One region of the Enterobacter sp. CP102 genome, then DNA from elsewhere that is predicted to be linked to it. Evidence: predicted binding sites of a transcription regulator. Region 1 holds the regulator's gene; each other region holds the start of a gene.
What was found. Region 1 encodes PhoB, which activates phosphate uptake and scavenging genes when phosphate is short. Its sites were predicted from a motif close to CTGTCATAAAACTGNCNNAT; they were not measured.
Positions count from the first base shown of each region.

Region 1 (4,255 bases):
AAAACAGGCCAGCACAATACGCTATTTATAAGAAAAACCCATGGCTAATCATGCGAACAAAAAAACATCAGACGTATAAAATTCATTCAGGTTTCACTTGACCGCAAAGCAAACGGGCCAGCAATGGCTGGCCCGTGGAAAGGAAAACTGACACGCCTGTTGTCAGGCGATTTTTTTGGCAATTAATCGTTCCGGGATAACGAAACTGAAACGGGTTCCCTTCCCCAGCGTACTTTGAATATCGAGACGACTTTCATGGTGATTGACCGCATGTTTCACAATCGCCAGCCCCAGACCACTTCCTCCGGTCTGTCGCGAGCGTGCTTTATCCACTCGATAGAAACGCTCGGTCAGGCGAGGCAGGTGTTCCGGTGAAATGCCCGGTCCGTTGTCCTCAACGCTAAACTCGGCACCTGTCGGGGTATATTGCCAGCGCACCACAATATGCGTCCCTTCCGGCGTATGATTCACCGCGTTATAGACCAGGTTAGAAATGGCGCTACGCAGCTCATCCTCACTGCCCAGCACTTTCAGGCCATTATCAACCTCAAAGGTCAGTTGATGTTTTTTATGGCTTAAGGTCTGCGCTTCACGCTCGACGACGCGCAGCATCATCGGCACGTCGATAGTGTCATTCAACGCAAGCGTCGGAGCGGCCTCTATTTTCGATAAGGTCAGAAGCTGTTTCACCAGCCCTTCCATCCGGTGCGTTTGCTCACGCATGGTATGCAGCGCTTTCTCGCGTGGCGCGCCTTCCAGCGTTTGCTCCTGCATCATCTCCAGATAGCCCTGGAGCACCGTTAACGGCGTGCGTAGCTCGTGGCTGACGTTGGCAAAGAAATTACGTCGCGCCCCTTCCAGCTGGTGCATCTGCGTAACGTCGCGCGCCACCATTAGCCACTGCTGGTCGCTGTAGGGCATCACGCGGATCTCAAGGTGACGACCATTGTTCAGTTTCAGATTATGCGGGCGGGTAAAGTCGCGTTTTTTCAGATACAGCGTGAATTCAGGGTAACGCAGAAGGTTAAGGATATTCTGGCCATTATCATCCGGCCAGCGCAGGCCAAGCAGCTGTTGTGCCAGGCCGTTACACCAGAAGATAGTCCCTTCTTCAGTGGTCAGAATGACCGCATCCGGCAGCGACTCCGCGCCACTGCGAAAACGTTTGATCAGGCTACCCAGCTCACGACGGCGCTTTTTATTACGCATCTGCATCTGGTGCAGGCCGTAAAGCAGCGGCTCCCAGCTTCCGCTTCCCGGCGGAGGCGTCATACTGCGGTCAACCCACAGCCACCAGGAAAGGCGCAGTAAGTTCCAGAAATGCCAGATCAGCAACCCGGTGACCGCTGCCAGTAAAAACCACGGCAAATGTCCCACAAATGCCCCCAGAATGAGGGCCGGGATACAACAAAGAATGAGTTCAAAAACGAGCCTTTTCCATGACAGACGTTCCAGCACGCGTCACACTCCTGTCATTGTTCAGAAACGGGTCGAAAAACGATAACCCGTGCCGCGGACCGTCTGCACCATACGATCGTGGCCGCTCAGCTCCAGCGCTTTACGCAAGCGGCGAATATGGACATCAACCGTCCGGTCTTCGACATAGACGTTAGTCCCCCAGACGTTATTCAGCAACTGCTCGCGGCTGTAGACGCGCTCTGGGTGGGTCATAAAGAAGTGCAACAGCTTGAATTCGGTTGGCCCCATATCGAGTGGGTTTTCGCCGGTCATGACGCGGTGTGACGTTGGATCAAGACTTAAGCCCTGCATCTCAATCACCTCTTCCACCGCCATCGGCGAAATACGGCGCATCACCGCTTTAATACGGGCAACCAGTTCTTTAGGTGAGAACGGTTTAGTGATGTAATCGTCAGCGCCCGTTTCCAGACCGCGCACGCGATCTTCTTCTTCACCGCGCGCCGTGAGCATGACAACCGGAATATCGCGGGTCATCGCTTCACGTTTAATGTGTTTGATGAACTGCAATCCCGAGCCGCCAGGCAGCATCCAGTCAAGCAAAATCAAATCAGGCCAGGGTTCGTTAAGTTGATTCACCGCGCTGTCATAATCTTCAGCTTCTACCGGCTGAAAGCCATTTTGTTCGAGCACGAAGCACACCATTTCACGGATCGGAGCTTCATCTTCTACGACCAGAATACGTCTCGCCATACTTTGCCCTGTCTTATCTTATTTAAGTTACAAGTTTGTAATGCGGCGTCATTATGCGTCAGATTTATGACAGATTTATGAAAAACATTCCCACTATAAATGGCAAACTGTTGTTTTATTACAGCGGTTATTTTCCGTTCTCTGAAAGTTTATAATCCTATCCTCATTTTTTTGCCACGGAACCGTTATGCGCATACTTCACACCTCGGACTGGCATCTGGGTCAAAATTTTTACAGCAAAAGCCGCGCCGCTGAACATGAAGCCTTCCTGAACTGGCTGCTGGAAACTGCCCAGGCGCATCAGGTTGATGCCATCATCGTTGCCGGTGATATTTTTGATACCGGGCAACCGCCAAGCTATGCGCGTGAACTGTATAACCGTTTTGTCGTTAACTTACAGCAAACCGGCTGTCATCTGGTGATTGTTGCGGGTAACCACGACTCCGTGGCAACGCTGAATGAATCCCGCGACATCCTCGCGTTCCTCAATACGACGGTCGTTGCCAGCGCCGGGCACGCCCCGCAGATCCTGAAAAAGCGCGACGGGACGCCGGGCGCGGTGCTGTGTCCGGTGCCTTTTTTACGTCCGCGAGATATCGTTCAGAGCCAGTCCGGGCTTTCCGGCGGTGAGAAGCAGCAGCACCTGTTGCAGAGCATCACCGACTACTACCACCAACAGTATGAAGAAGCTTGCGCCCTTCGCGGTGAACAGGCGATTCCCGTGATTGCTACCGGGCATCTGACCACCGTTGGAGCCAGTAAAAGTGACGCGGTACGTGACATTTATATCGGCACGCTTGATGCTTTCCCGGCGCAAAACTTCCCGCCTGCGGATTACATCGCGCTGGGGCATATTCACCGCGCGCAGATGATTGGCGGCAGCGAACATATTCGCTATTGCGGCTCCCCCATTTCCCTGAGTTTTGACGAAACAGGCAAAGCCAAATCCGTACATCTGGTGACGTTTACCGCTGGCAAACTCAGCGCCGTCGATATGCTGGACGTCCCGGTCACCCAGCCGCTTGCGGTACTCAAAGGTGACCTGGCGGCCATCACCGTCCAGCTTGAACAGTGGCGCGGCGCGGCGCAAGAACCGCTGGTCTGGCTGGATATCGAAATCACCACCGATGAATATCTGCATGATATGCAGCGTAAAATTCAGGCCTTAACGGAAGATTTGCCCGTCGAGGTGCTGCTGGTGCGCCGTAGCCGCGAACAGCGCGAGAAAATCCTGTTGAGCGCTCAGCGCGAAACGCTCAGCGAGCTGAAGGTCGAGGAGGTATTTGAACGCCGACTGGCCCAGGAAGAGATGGATGATGCAAAACGCGCCCGGCTGAACGAGCTGTTCACCCATACGCTGCACGCACTGAATGACGAGGAAGAGAACGCATGAAAATCCTGAGCCTGCGTCTGAAAAACCTCAACTCACTCAAGGGTGAGTGGAAAATCGACTTTACCGCTGAGCCTTTTGCCAGCAACGGTTTATTTGCCATTACCGGCGCTACCGGAGCGGGTAAAACCACGCTGCTGGATGCCATTTGCCTTGCGCTGTACCACGAAACGCCGCGCCTGCAAAAAGTCTCTCAGGCGCAAAATGACCTGATGACGCGCGATACGGCCGAGTGTCTGGCGGAAGTAGAGTTTGAAGTAAAAGGCACGGCTTACCGGGCTTTCTGGAGCCAGAACCGGGCGCGTAACCAGCCAGATGGCAACTTACAGGCCCCGCGCGTGGAGCTGGCGCGCTGTGAAGACGGTAAAATCCTTGCCGATAAAGTGACGGACAAACTTGAACAAACCGCTGCCCTGACGGGTCTGGATTACGATCGTTTTACCCGCTCGATGCTGCTTTCTCAGGGGCAATTTGCTGCCTTTCTTAATGCGAAACCCGGCGATCGCGCCGAGCTGCTGGAAGAACTCACCGGCACCGAGATCTACGGCCAGATTTCAGCGCGGGTATATGAACAACACAAAGCGGCCCGCAGCGCCCTGGAGATGTGCGAGGCCCAGGCTGCTGGCGTGGTGCTGTTGAGTGAAGAGCAGCAACAGCAGTTGCAGCAAAGTTTGCAGGTACTTACTGACGAAGAGC
Region 1 is NZ_CP104014.1:1,003,612-1,007,866, reverse strand. Features, by position in the region: gene phoR (phosphate regulon sensor histidine kinase PhoR) at 163-1,458, opposite strand; gene phoB (phosphate response regulator transcription factor PhoB) at 1,480-2,169, opposite strand; gene sbcD (exonuclease subunit SbcD) at 2,357-3,562, shown strand; gene sbcC (exonuclease subunit SbcC) at 3,559-4,255, shown strand, end outside.

Region 2 (4,255 bases), 380 kb from region 1:
TGGGCGGCATGGGTGGTGAAGTGACTAACCCGGAACAGCTTTTCGCAGCCGGCTATTCAGCCTGCTTCCTGGGTGCGATGAAGTTTGTTGCAGCCCGCGATAAATTCTCCCTGCCGAAAGATGCATTTATCGAAGGCGAAGTAGGTATTGGCCCGCTGCCAACCGGTTTTGGTATCGAAGCAAAACTTAACATTCACGTTGAAGGTATGGATGCAGCCGAAGCGAAAAAACTGGTTGATGCTGCACACATTGTTTGCCCGTACTCTAACGCCACTCGCGGCAATATCGACGTGACGCTGAATATCATCGCGTAATCACGACCGATTGGAACCCCCTCCCCGGTGGGAGAGGGTTACCTCTACTTTCCCCCTCCATCCCCTATTCCTCTCTGTGCTACCATAAGCCCATATCACGCCCGTAGTAATCAGTAGAGAAAGTGTTATGTCTTCCAGAATCCTGACCACCAGCATTGCGGGTATCGATGCGTTTATGCACGATCCCCGTGGTGTACTGACCAACGCCGAAAACGGCACGCTCGCGGTATTCGCTGATAACGCTCCCGCGTTTTATGCGATCACGCCTGAACGTCTGGCGCACCTGTTGGATCTCGAAGCGCGTCTGTCGCGTCCGGTGAGCGATGTGGCTCTGGATAACCAGTTCTTTGAAGAGCCAGGCAGCGCCCCGGTCGCCGTACCGATGGGGAAATTTGCCATGTACGCCGGATGGCAACCAGATGCGGATTTCCAGCGCCAGGCCGCGTTATGGGGAATTGCGCTCGCGCAAACCGTTACCCCCGAAGAGCTGGCGGCATTCACCGCTTACTGGCAGGCTGAAGGCAAAGTGTTCCACCATGTCCAGTGGCAGCAAAAACTTGCGCGCAGCATTCAGATGAACCGCGCCAGCAACGGTGGCCAGCCAAAACGCGATATCAACGCCTTTTCAGAGCCAGACAAACAGATCCCCAATGGATTCCGAGGTGCTAAATGAAAAACGTCGGCGACCTGATGAAACGTCTGCAAAAAATGATGCCTGCCAACGTCAAACCCGCGTTTACGACCGGCGAAGAGCTGCTGGCCTGGCAGAAAGAGCAAGGTGAGATCCGCGCCGCTGCCCTCGCCCGTGAAAACCGGGCCATGAAAATGCAGCGCACGTTCAACCGCTCCGGCATCCGCCCGCTGCACCAGAACTGCTCGTTTGATAACTACAAAGTGGAATCACAGGGGCAGATGAATGCCCTGGCCGCCGCACGTCAATATGTGGACGAATTCGACGGTAATATCGCCAGCTTCATTTTCAGCGGTAAGCCCGGCACCGGGAAAAATCATCTTGCCGCCGCCATCTGTAACGAGCTGCTGCTGCGCGGTAAATCGGTGCTGATTATCACCGTGGCCGATATCATGTCCGCCATGAAAGACACCTTCAGCAACCGTGAAACCAGCGAAGAACAGCTGCTTAACGACCTGAGTAACGTCGATTTACTGGTCATTGATGAGATTGGCGTTCAGACTGAATCCCGCTACGAAAAGGTGATCATCAACCAGATTGTCGACCGCCGCTCTTCGTCAAAACGCCCGACCGGGATGCTGACTAACCACAATATCGACGAAATGACCCGTCTGCTGGGTGAACGCGTGATGGATCGTATGAAGCTCGGTAACAGCCTGTATGTCATCTTTGACTGGGATAGTTATCGCAGCCGCGTTACCGGCAAAGAGTATTAGGAAATTTCCCAGAAATACCGGCGCGACAAGAGGTATATACTGACTCCACTTTCGGCCCAAAACGGGCTTTGTTCGGGTAAGCAATTATGAAAAAACACATTCTTCTCAGCACAGTATTAGGCGCGCTGCTGGTATCCGGCGTTGCGCAGGCAGCATCATGGCAAGATTCACTGACCAGCGCCGCCAACGAGCTTACTAAAGAGAGCAGTAGCTCTCAGGGTGGCCTGTCCGCCTCTTCCCTCACCAGCCTGTTAGGTAGCAGCAGCCAGAGCCTGAGCGCGGGCACCATGAACAACGCGGCAGGTATTCTGGAATATTGCGCGAAGCAAAAACTGGCTTCCGTGACCGACACCCAGAACATTAAAAACCAGGTGCTTGGCAAACTGGGTCTGGATACGCAGGAGCAGAAACAAGATACCAACTATATGGACGGTATTCAGGGCCTGCTGAATGCGCAAAACGGCCAGCAGCTTAACCTCAGCACCCTCGGTAACTCCTCGCTGGCGAAAGAAGTGAAAACCAAAGCCTGCGATCTGGTGCTGAAACAGGGTATGAATTTCATCTCCTGATCGACCCCATTTTCTGCCACAACACGCCGTGTTTAATACGTTAGTCTTACAACGCGGCGCTAAATGAGCATTTTCACCACCTGCCACAGTCTCAGCGTCCGCCAGCCAGGATGCGACTGCCTTCAAAAAATTGGTTTTCTAAACCAAATCCTAACAACAGCACATTTTAGTGACACTAAAATTGCAGCTAAACGACATCGCAATTACATTGTATTACCAAAAAATAACCAGTTAGCCAGCTAAGCGCCTGGCGTCATGAGGATATGCTGTTGTCAGAGTTAATGTCCCTAACCCTTTTTCTTGCCTCCGTGGGCGTTTACGCCTGGAAAGCCGGACGCAACACCTGGTGGTTTATCGCCACGCTGGTGGTGCTTGGTATTTTTATTGTTCTCAACATTACCTTATATGCGAGCGATTACTTTACGGGCGACGGCATTAATGACGCGGTGCTTTATACTCTGACGAACAGCCTGACCGGCGCTGGTGTTGGTAAGTACATACTTCCAGGCCTGGGTATTGTGGTATCGCTGGTCGTCATCTTCAGTGCGCTTGCCTGGGTGCTGCGTCGTCGCCGGCATCATCCCCACCATTTTGGCTACAGCCTGCTGGCGCTGTTCCTGGCACTGGCCTCAGTGGATGCCAGCCCGGCCTTCCACCAAATCACCGAGCTGGTCAAATCCCAGTCGCGCGATGGCGATCCTGATTTTGCTGCCTACTATAAAGAGCCGTCGAAGAAAATCGCCAGTCCGAAGCTCAATCTGGTCTACATCTACGGTGAAAGCCTGGAGCGGACCTACTTTGATAACGACGCGTTCCCGAACCTGACTCCCGACCTTGGCCCGCTGAAAGACGAAGGTCTTGATTTCAGCCACACCATGCAGTTACCTGGCACCGATTACACCATCGCCGGGATGGTCGCTTCCCAGTGTGGTATTCCGCTGTTTGCCCCGTTTGAAGGCAACGCGTCGGCATCCATGTCGAGCTTCTTCCCGCAGAACATCTGTCTTGGCGATATCCTGAAAAACTCCGGCTACGAAAACTATTTCGTGCAGGGCGCTAACCTGCGTTTTGCCGGGAAAGACGTATTCCTGAAATCACACGGTTTTGATCATCTTTATGGCTCAGAAGAGTTAAAAACCACGGTAGCTGACCCCACCTATCGTAACGACTGGGGCTTCTACGACGACACCGTGCTGGATGAAACCTGGAAGAAATTCGAAGAACTTTCCCGCTCAGGCCAACGCTTCTCTCTATTCGCCCTGACGGTAGATACACACCATCCTGACGGATTTGTGTCCCGCACCTGTCAGCGCAAAAGCTACGAAATCGACGGTAAAAACAATAAGTCCTTTAGCGCCGTAACGTGCAGCCAGGAACATATCGCCGCGCTGGTCGATAAAATCAAAGCCTCACCCTATTTTAAAAATACGGTGATTGTTGTCTCTTCTGACCATCTGGCGATGAAAAACAGCGCATGGGATGAGCTCAACAAACAGGACCGTAGCAATCTGTTCTTCATTCTGCGTGGCGACCAGCCGCAGCAGGAGGTGATTGCCACCAAACGTAACTCGATGGATAACGGCGCCACCGTGCTGGATATCCTGGGCGGCGATAACTTTATTGGCCTGGGCCGCAGCACCCTGTCCGGGCAGTCGCTGTCGGAAGTGTTCCTCAACATGAAGGAAAAAATCCTCGCGTGGAAGCCGGATATCATCCGCCTGTGGAACTTCCCGAAAGAGATGAAAGACTTCACCATCGATCAGCAGAAAGGCATGATTGCCTTCTCGGGCAGCCATTTCCGCCTGCCGCTGCTGCTTCGCGTGTCGGATAACCGCGTAGAGCCGCTGCCGGAAAGTGAATACTCTGCGCCACTGCGTTACCAGCTGGCCGATTTCGCCCCACGCGATAACTTCGTCTGGGTAGACCAATGCTACAAAATGGGCCAGCTCTGGTCGCAGCCGCTGT
Region 2 is NZ_CP104014.1:627,708-631,962, reverse strand. Features, by position in the region: gene N1249_RS02990 (organic hydroperoxide resistance protein) at 1-314, shown strand, start outside; gene dnaT (primosomal protein DnaT) at 442-987, shown strand; gene dnaC (DNA replication protein DnaC) at 984-1,721, shown strand; gene N1249_RS02975 (DUF2501 domain-containing protein) at 1,808-2,290, shown strand; gene opgB (phosphatidylglycerol--membrane-oligosaccharide glycerophosphotransferase) at 2,560-4,255, shown strand, end outside.
Region 2: a site for PhoB is predicted at 2,326-2,345, ahead of opgB (phosphatidylglycerol--membrane-oligosaccharide glycerophosphotransferase). Genes of this name have one in related genera too.

Region 3 (4,255 bases), 1.3 Mb from region 1:
CCAGCGCGAAAATGACCTCAACGTAGGGCCCCAGACTCAGCAGGCTGGTCCCAATGGCGACGAAAATACCGCGGAAGACAATCGCCCCCAGCACACCCCAGTAAAGCACGCGGTGGCGGTACTTATCCGGCACGCCGAACCAGGCAAAAATCGCCATCATGACAAACAAGTTATCGACCGACAGCACCTCTTCCAGCGCATAACCGGTCAGGAACAGGCTCGCCATCTCCGCGCCATGATGCACATAGAGGAACCCGGCGAACGCCATCGCCATCAGGACCCAGAAAATAGACCACATGGCGGCGCTTTTCAGCGAGACAGGTTTATCGTGACGGTGCATGAAGAGGTCGATAAACATCGCCCCTACAGCCATCACCACAAAGACAACAACGGTTTCAGTCGGGAAACCGAGATGAGCAGAAGACATACACAACCCTTTTTGAAGACAAAACACTAACCATGCAGACTGGTTAAAACCAGAAGTAGAAAAGGATGGGCTGTTTATCAGCCTTTCACCCTCAAAGCCGCAGCCTTATCGGCCGCGCAAGGAAACGTACTTTACCTTACTACAAGGGGTAGGCGCATCTTTCGATTAGGCGCTCATGCCACGGAGCCGCTGGAGCACGGCCACCAGTACCGCCACTGACCAGCCCACCATCAGGGCCCCCACCAGCCCTTCCAGCCCACCAATCAGCCGCCAGTGTTGCGGCAGCGTCACATCGCCATATCCCACCGTGGCGTAGCTCACCAAAGAAAAATAGAAGCTGGTGTTCCAGTCGTTAAAGGCCTCTATCACAAAGTAGAACGCAGCAAATAACCCGGCTTCGAGAAGATGGGCGAAGATCATAGAAATCACAATGCCGACATTGCGCAGCACAACACGTACCGCGGAATCGACCTCCAGATTTATGAATTTTAAAACGCAAAACATCCACAGCGAATGGATAACCACGGTAAGCGTGAGCAAAATAATGATGCTGAGTAGCTGCATGAAAGGGGCTCTGACTGAGAAAGAGAAGATTGCCCCGCTGAACGCAGCGGGGCACCTGAAATTGCTTTTCTGAGTCGAAGCTTAGTGGAAAGCCGGGGAAATGTTGGTGCAATAATTGCGTAGGGTGATTATTTCTCTGCCAGAGCCTGTGCGCACGCCCATGCGCTCGCCCACGCCCACTGGAAGTTATACCCGCCAAGCCAGCCGGTGACGTCCATCACTTCACCAATAAAATAGAGACCCGGTACGTTACGCGCTTCCATGGTACGCGAGGAGAGCCCATCGGTATCGACGCCGCCAAGCGTCACCTCTGCGGTACGGTAGCCTTCGGTACCATTGGGTTGCACACGCCAGTTTGTCAGAGTATCGACCAGCGCCTGCTGATCGCGGCTGTTAAGCTGCTTAAGGGACACATCCGGCACCTGCCCTAACACCTGCAAACACTCAACCAGACGTTTCGGCAACTGCATCGCCAGCGTATTTTTCAGGCTTTGATTTGGATGCGCATTGCGCTGCTCGTTCAGGAAGCTTTCCAGATCGCAATCAGGCACCAGATTGACCGTCACAAACTCGCCCGGCTGCCAGTAGCTGGAGATCTGCAACACCGCCGGACCGGAAAGCCCGCGATGGGTGAAGAGCAGGTTTTCACGAAATACCGTGCCATCTTCGGCAGTAATAACGGAGGGAACAGAGACGCCAGAGAGCGTCTGAAGTTGTTCAAGTAACGGCTTATGCAGCGTAAACGGCACCAGCCCGGCACGTGTAGGCAGCACCTTCAGGCCAAACTGTTCTGCAATCTTGTAGCCAAACGGTGATGCCCCCAGCCCCGGCATCGACAGCCCACCGCTGGCAATCACCAGGTTATCCGCGCTGACGGTTTCACCGTTCAGTTGCAGCGTATAGCCTTGCTCATCGCGCGATACTTCCAGCACTTCCGTGCGCAGGCGCGTCACCACACCGCCTTTTTCACACTCGGCCACCAGCATATCGACAATCTGCTGGGCGGAGTCATCGCAAAACAGCTGACCCAGCGTTTTTTCGTGCCAGGCGATGCCGTGTTTACCCACCAGATCGATAAAATCCCACTGGGTATAGCGCGCCAGCGCAGATTTGCAAAAATGACGGTTTTGACTCAAATACGCCGCGGGTTCGACATACAAATTGGTAAAGTTGCAGCGGCCCCCGCCAGACATCAGGATCTTGCGTCCAGGTTTTTTACCATTATCCAGCAGCAGTACCCGACGGCCCGCTTGCCCGGCCATTGCCGCACAAAACATACCCGCCGCACCGGCCCCAATCACAACGGCATCAAACCTTTCCACGTCAAAACCCTCTTCGTTAACTGCGCGGATTGTAAAGTTTCCGCTGTGGTCGCACCAGCGCAAATAAGCCAGATATCAGTCATATATTTGAAATATAAAATATATTTCTTTACCTAAGCCCAACAAAGCCGAAGGAATATCAAAAAAAAGCTATATTTCACTTTGCCCGTTGCGCATTTGTCCTGGATAATGCGCCGCGTTCATGTCCTCAAAATGGCGTAACGTCCTATGCTACATTTGTTTGCTGGCCTGGATTTACATACCGGGCTTTTATTATTGCTTGCACTGGTTTTTGTTCTGTTTTACGAAGCAATCAACGGCTTCCACGACACTGCAAACGCAGTAGCAACGGTTATCTACACTCGCGCAATGCAATCGCAACTTGCGGTTGTTATGGCGGCGGTATTTAACTTTTTTGGTGTCCTCCTGGGCGGACTGAGCGTTGCGTATGCCATCGTGCATATGTTGCCAACGGATCTGCTGCTTAACGTTAGTTCTGGCCATGGCCTTGCTATGGTGTTCTCAATGCTGCTTGCTGCAATTATCTGGAACCTCGGTACCTGGTATTTCGGCCTGCCTGCATCCAGTTCTCACACCCTCATCGGCGCGATTATCGGTATTGGGTTAACGAACGCCCTGATGACCGGTACATCGGTTGTTGATGCGCTGAACATCCCGAAAGTGATTGGGATTTTTGCCTCACTTATCGTCTCACCTATCGTGGGTCTGGTGGTAGCAGGTGGATTGATTTTCATCCTGCGTCGTTACTGGAGCAATACTAAAAAACGCTCCCGTATTCACCTGACACCGGCAGAGCGTGAGAAGAAAGACGGCAAGAAAAAACCACCATTCTGGACGCGTATTGCCCTGATCCTTTCCGCTATCGGCGTGGCCTTCTCACACGGCGCGAACGATGGTCAGAAAGGTATTGGTCTGGTGATGCTGGTACTGATTGGTGTTGCTCCGGCAGGCTTTGTGGTCAACATGAATGCTTCCGGTTACGAAATCACGCGTACTCGTGATGCCGTGAACAACGTCGAAATTTACTTCCAGCAGCACCCTGAGCTGCTGAAGCAAGCGACCGGTGTTGACCAGCTGATCCCTTCACCTGAGGCGGGCGCAACCACCGCACCTGGCGAATTCCATTGCCATCCGGCGAATGCGATTAACGCGCTGGAACGTGCGAAAGGTATGCTGGGCGATATCGAAAGCTACGACAAACTCACCGTTGAGCAGCGCGGTCAGCTGCGTCGCATTATGCTTTGCATCTCTGATGTGACGGATAAAGTGGCGAAACAGCCAGGCGCAAGCGCTGACGACCAGCGACTGCTGAAGAAACTGAAAGGCGATATGCTCAATACCATTGAGTACGCGCCAATCTGGATCATCATGGCGGTAGCGCTGGCACTGGGTATCGGTACGATGATTGGCTGGCGCCGTGTGGCAACCACCATCGGCGAGAAGATTGGTAAGAAAGGCATGACGTATGCGCAGGGTATGTCCGCGCAGATGACGGCGGCAGTTTCTATCGGTCTGGCGAGCTACACCGGGATGCCAGTGTCCACGACACACGTACTCTCTTCCTCCGTGGCGGGTACCATGATTGTTGACGGTGGCGGTCTGCAACGCAAAACCGTGACCAACATTCTGATGGCCTGGGTGTTCACACTCCCGGCATCCATCCTGCTGTCTGGTGGTTTGTACTGGATTGCGCTGAAGCTGATTTAATTCGTTAAGCGCAACAAAAAAGCGGGCCAGGAAACTGGCCCGCTTTTTTTATGCTCAGTGCCAAATCATCAACGCAATCATACTGACCACGACCAGGCCGCACAGGGCGCTGGTTAAAATGAACTGACGACGCAGGCGCTCACAGCGACGGATAAACTCTTCATCGTGATGATCGCGGTAGCGCTGGTAATAGATATACCCCACCAGACGCATC
Region 3 is NZ_CP104014.1:4,471,150-4,475,404, forward strand. Features, by position in the region: gene N1249_RS21185 (TerC/Alx family metal homeostasis membrane protein) at 1-427, opposite strand, end outside; gene N1249_RS21190 (potassium channel family protein) at 593-991, opposite strand; gene N1249_RS21195 (NAD(P)/FAD-dependent oxidoreductase) at 1,120-2,313, opposite strand; gene pitA (inorganic phosphate transporter PitA) at 2,542-4,041, shown strand; gene uspB (universal stress protein UspB) at 4,096-4,255, opposite strand, start outside.
Region 3: a site for PhoB is predicted at 2,390-2,409, ahead of pitA (inorganic phosphate transporter PitA). Genes of this name have one in related genera too.

Region 4 (4,255 bases), 1.0 Mb from region 1:
TGGTGCAGCCGATGCCGTAAGCCGACTCTTTCATCATCACCGGGGTTTGTTCGAAGACATCACGCATAACGGCCGCAATGTACGGAATAATCATGATGGCGAGGATCACACCCGCAGCCAGAATACCGATACCGAATGCCGGGCCAGAGAACAGCGCCCCCACAAACGGGATAGAGGACAGAACATTGCCCACCGGCTCCTGGAAGTATTTCGCAAACAGCGGAGCAAAGATAAACAGGCCCCACATGCCGTAAACGATACTTGGGATAGCCGCCAGCAGTTCGATGGCGATACCAAGCGGACGCTTCAGCCAGCCAGGCGCCAGCTCCGTCAGGAACAGGGCAATACCAAAACTGACCGGAACCGCAATCAGCAGAGCGATGAACGAGGTCACCAGCGTGCCGTAAATCGGCACCAGCGCACCGTAGATATCGTTCGGCGCATCCCACTCTTTACTCCACAGGAAGGAGAAACCGAATTTCTGGATGCTCGGCCAGGATGAGAAAATCAGGGACACGATAATGCCACCCAGCAGCAATAGCACAATCAGCGCAGCCAGTTTTACCAGCGCGCTGAAAATCATGTCACCTTTTTTACCCGGAGGGTTAAATGCAGGCTTGGTTGCAGCCATAAATCACTCTTCTGTTTGAGACGTTTTTACGAATATGCCCGGTGGCGCTGACGCTTACCGGGCCTACAGAATAAACCGTAGGGCGGGTAAGCGCAGCGCCACCCGCCATCTTCGTTAAATATATCCTGTTAGTACAGCGCTTTACCGCTGCTGTCTTTCACGTTGGTCTTCCATGCAGCACGAATCTGCTCAACCACGCTATCCGGCAGGCTGGCGTAATCCAGGTCGTTAGCCTGTTTGTTGCCGTTTTTGTATGCCCAGTCGAAGAACTTCAGCACTTCAGTACCCTGCTCAGGTTTCTTCTGCTCTTTGTGAACCAGAATGAACGTGGTAGAGGTGATTGGCCATGCGCCTTCGCCTTTCTGGTTAGTCAGATCCTGTGCAAAGGATTTGCTCCAGTCAGCGCCTTTAGCCGCGTTAGCAAAGTTCTCTTCGGTCGGGCTAACCGGTTTACCGTCAGCTGAAACCAGTTTGGTGTAAGCCAGGTTGTTCTGCTTAGCGTAAGCGTATTCTACGTAACCGATGGAGCCTGGCAGACGCTGTACGAACGCGGCGATACCGTCGTTACCTTTACCGCCCAGACCGGTTGGCCAGTTAACGGTTGAGCCGGAGCCGATTTTAGATTTCCACTCTTCGTTCACTTTCGCCAGGTAGCTGGTGAAGACGAAAGAGGTACCAGAACCATCTGCGCGGCGAACCACAGCGATGTTCTGAGAAGGCAGTTTCAGACCTGGGTTGAGTTTAGCAATTGCTTCATCATCCCATTTTTTGATTTTGCCCAGGTAGATGTCACCCAGGGTTTTGCCGTCCAGCACCAGCTCACCAGACTTCACGCCCGGCAGGTTGATGGCCAGAACCACACCACCTATAACGGTAGGGAACTGGAACAGACCTTCCTGAGCCAGTTTTTCATCAGTCAGTGGAGCATCTGATGCGCCGAAATCAACGGTGTTAGCGGTAATTTGTTTAACGCCACCGGAGGAGCCGATACCCTGGTAGTTAACCTTGTTACCAGTTTCTTTCTGGTAGGTATCTGCCCATTTGGCATACACCGGCGCAGGGAAGGTTGCACCGGCACCAGTCAGGCTTGCTTCTGCGAATACAGAGAAAGCGCTCAGAGATAAGGTCGCGGCGACAACAGTTGCGACAGTGGTACGCATAACTTTCATAATGTCTCCTGCAAGATTTTCGTAAATCGTTGTTTAGTGGCTACGATGAGCAAAATAGGACAAACAGGTGACAGATAAATGTACGAATTATTACAGTTTTATGACACTGAAAATTTCACTTAAAAATCAGCAAAACTAACTTTCAATATCAATATGTTAGCCACAAACATGACAGTTGGTTTTCAGTAATATTTTCTTTATGTGACACTGAAAAAAGTAGCTGAAGATGACAGATTGTCATAAATAAAAACGGGAAAGAGTTGATTAAAAACAAACCGGGAAGGGTAAAAAAGCTCCACCCGAAGGTGGAGCCAGGGAGGATTATTCAACCGTTACAGATTTCGCCAGGTTACGCGGCTGGTCAACGTCGGTGCCTTTGATAAGCGCGACGTGATAAGCCAGTAACTGCAGCGGAACGGTGTAGAAGATAGGTGCAATCACCTCTTCCACATGCGGCATCTCGATGATGTGCATGTTGTCGTTACTGGTGAAACCGGCATCCTTATCAGCAAAGACGTACAGTACGCCGCCACGGGCACGCACTTCTTCAATGTTGGACTTCAGTTTTTCCAGCAGTTCGTTGTTTGGTGCAACGACGATAACCGGCATATCCGCATCTATCAGCGCCAGCGGGCCGTGTTTCAGCTCACCAGCCGCATAGGCTTCTGCGTGGATGTACGAGATCTCTTTCAGCTTCAGCGCGCCTTCCAGCGCAATCGGATACTGATCGCCACGGCCCAGGAACAGGGCGTGGTGTTTGTCAGAGAAATCTTCAGCCAGAGCTTCAATGCGTTTGTCCTGAGACAGCATCTGCTCAATACGGCTCGGCAAAGCCTGCAGGCCATGAACAATGTTCTGCTCAACAGCAGCATCCAGCCCTTTCAGACGCGCCAGTTTCGCCACCAGCATCAGCAGCACGGTCAGCTGCGTAGTGAAAGCTTTCGTCGACGCGACACCAATTTCCGTACCCGCTTTCGTCATCAGCGCCAGGTCGGATTCACGTACCAGCGAAGAGCCAGGTACGTTACAAATCGCAAGAGAGCCTAGATAGCCCAGCTCTTTGGACAGACGCAGCGCCGCCAGGGTATCGGCGGTTTCGCCAGACTGGGAAAGGGTGATCATCAGGCTGTTACGGCGCACAGCGGATTTGCGGTAACGGAATTCAGAGGCGATTTCCACATCGCATGGCACATCCGCCAGCGATTCAAACCAGTAGCGCGACACCATGCCGGAGTTATACGAGGTCCCGCAGGCGACGATCTGAATATGCTCAACCTTCGACAGCAGCTCGTTAGCATTGTCTCCCAACTCGCTCAGATCCACCTCGCCGTGGCTAATGCGCCCGGTCAGGGTGTTTTTGATCGCGTTCGGCTGCTCGTAAATCTCTTTCTGCATGTAGTGACGGTACGCACCTTTATCGCCTGCGTCGTATTGCAGGTTGGATTCAATTTCCTGGCGATTGATCTGCGTACCGGCTTTATCAAAGATAGACACGGAACGGCGCGTCACTTCAGCGATATCGCCCTCTTCCAGGAAGATAAAGCGACGGGTCACTGGCAGCAGTGCCAGCTGATCGGATGCGATGAAGTTTTCGCCCATGCCAAGGCCGATAACCATTGGGCTACCGGAGCGTGCAGCAAGCAGTGTGCTCGGGTCACGGGAATCCATGATCACTGTACCGTATGCGCCGCGCAGCTGAGGAATAGCGCGCAGCACCGCATCACGCAGCGTGCCGCCCTGTTCCAGCTCCCAGTGAACCAGGTGAGCAATAACTTCGGTGTCGGTTTCAGACACGAAGGTATATCCGCGTGCTTTCAGCACTTCACGGAGTGGTTCGTGGTTTTCGATAATGCCGTTATGCACCACCACAATGTGTTCAGACACATGCGGGTGTGCGTTACCTTCGGAGGGTTCGCCATGCGTCGCCCAGCGGGTATGCGCAATACCGGTGCCGCCGTGTAGCGGGTGTTCTTCCGCCGCTTGCGCCAGGATCTGCACTTTACCCAGACGACGCAAACGGGTCATTTGACCTTCTGCATCCACCACAGCCAGACCAGCAGAGTCATAGCCACGGTATTCCAGACGACGTAAACCTTCGAGAAGGATTTCAGCAATATCACGCTGCGCAACTGCTCCAACAATTCCACACATAGTTAGATTTCCTGATTATGGCGTTTTGCCATGCGTTGTCGCTGACCTGTTGTTGCCCTTTTTTGGGCGCCCCGAGCCTTGTAGAGAGTGGGGTTATATTTATGGGTACTGCTGGTGGGGGGAGATATATATTTATCTCCTCACCCGGGTTTGCCTGATGACACCTACGCCTTATCAGGCCTACTCAATCGTAGGGCGGGTAAGCGTAGCGCCACCCGCCTTGTTGTTATTTCTTCTTCACCGGGCGTTTCCAGCCCTGCTTGTGTACCTGCGGCACGCGGCTTAACACCAGCTCGTTATCGGC
Region 4 is NZ_CP104014.1:4,763,911-4,768,165, reverse strand. Features, by position in the region: gene pstC (phosphate ABC transporter permease PstC) at 1-631, opposite strand, end outside; gene pstS (phosphate ABC transporter substrate-binding protein PstS) at 760-1,800, opposite strand; gene glmS (glutamine--fructose-6-phosphate transaminase (isomerizing)) at 2,122-3,951, opposite strand; gene glmU (bifunctional UDP-N-acetylglucosamine diphosphorylase/glucosamine-1-phosphate N-acetyltransferase GlmU) at 4,178-4,255, opposite strand, start outside.
Region 4: a site for PhoB is predicted at 1,888-1,907, ahead of pstS (phosphate ABC transporter substrate-binding protein PstS). Genes of this name have one in related genera too.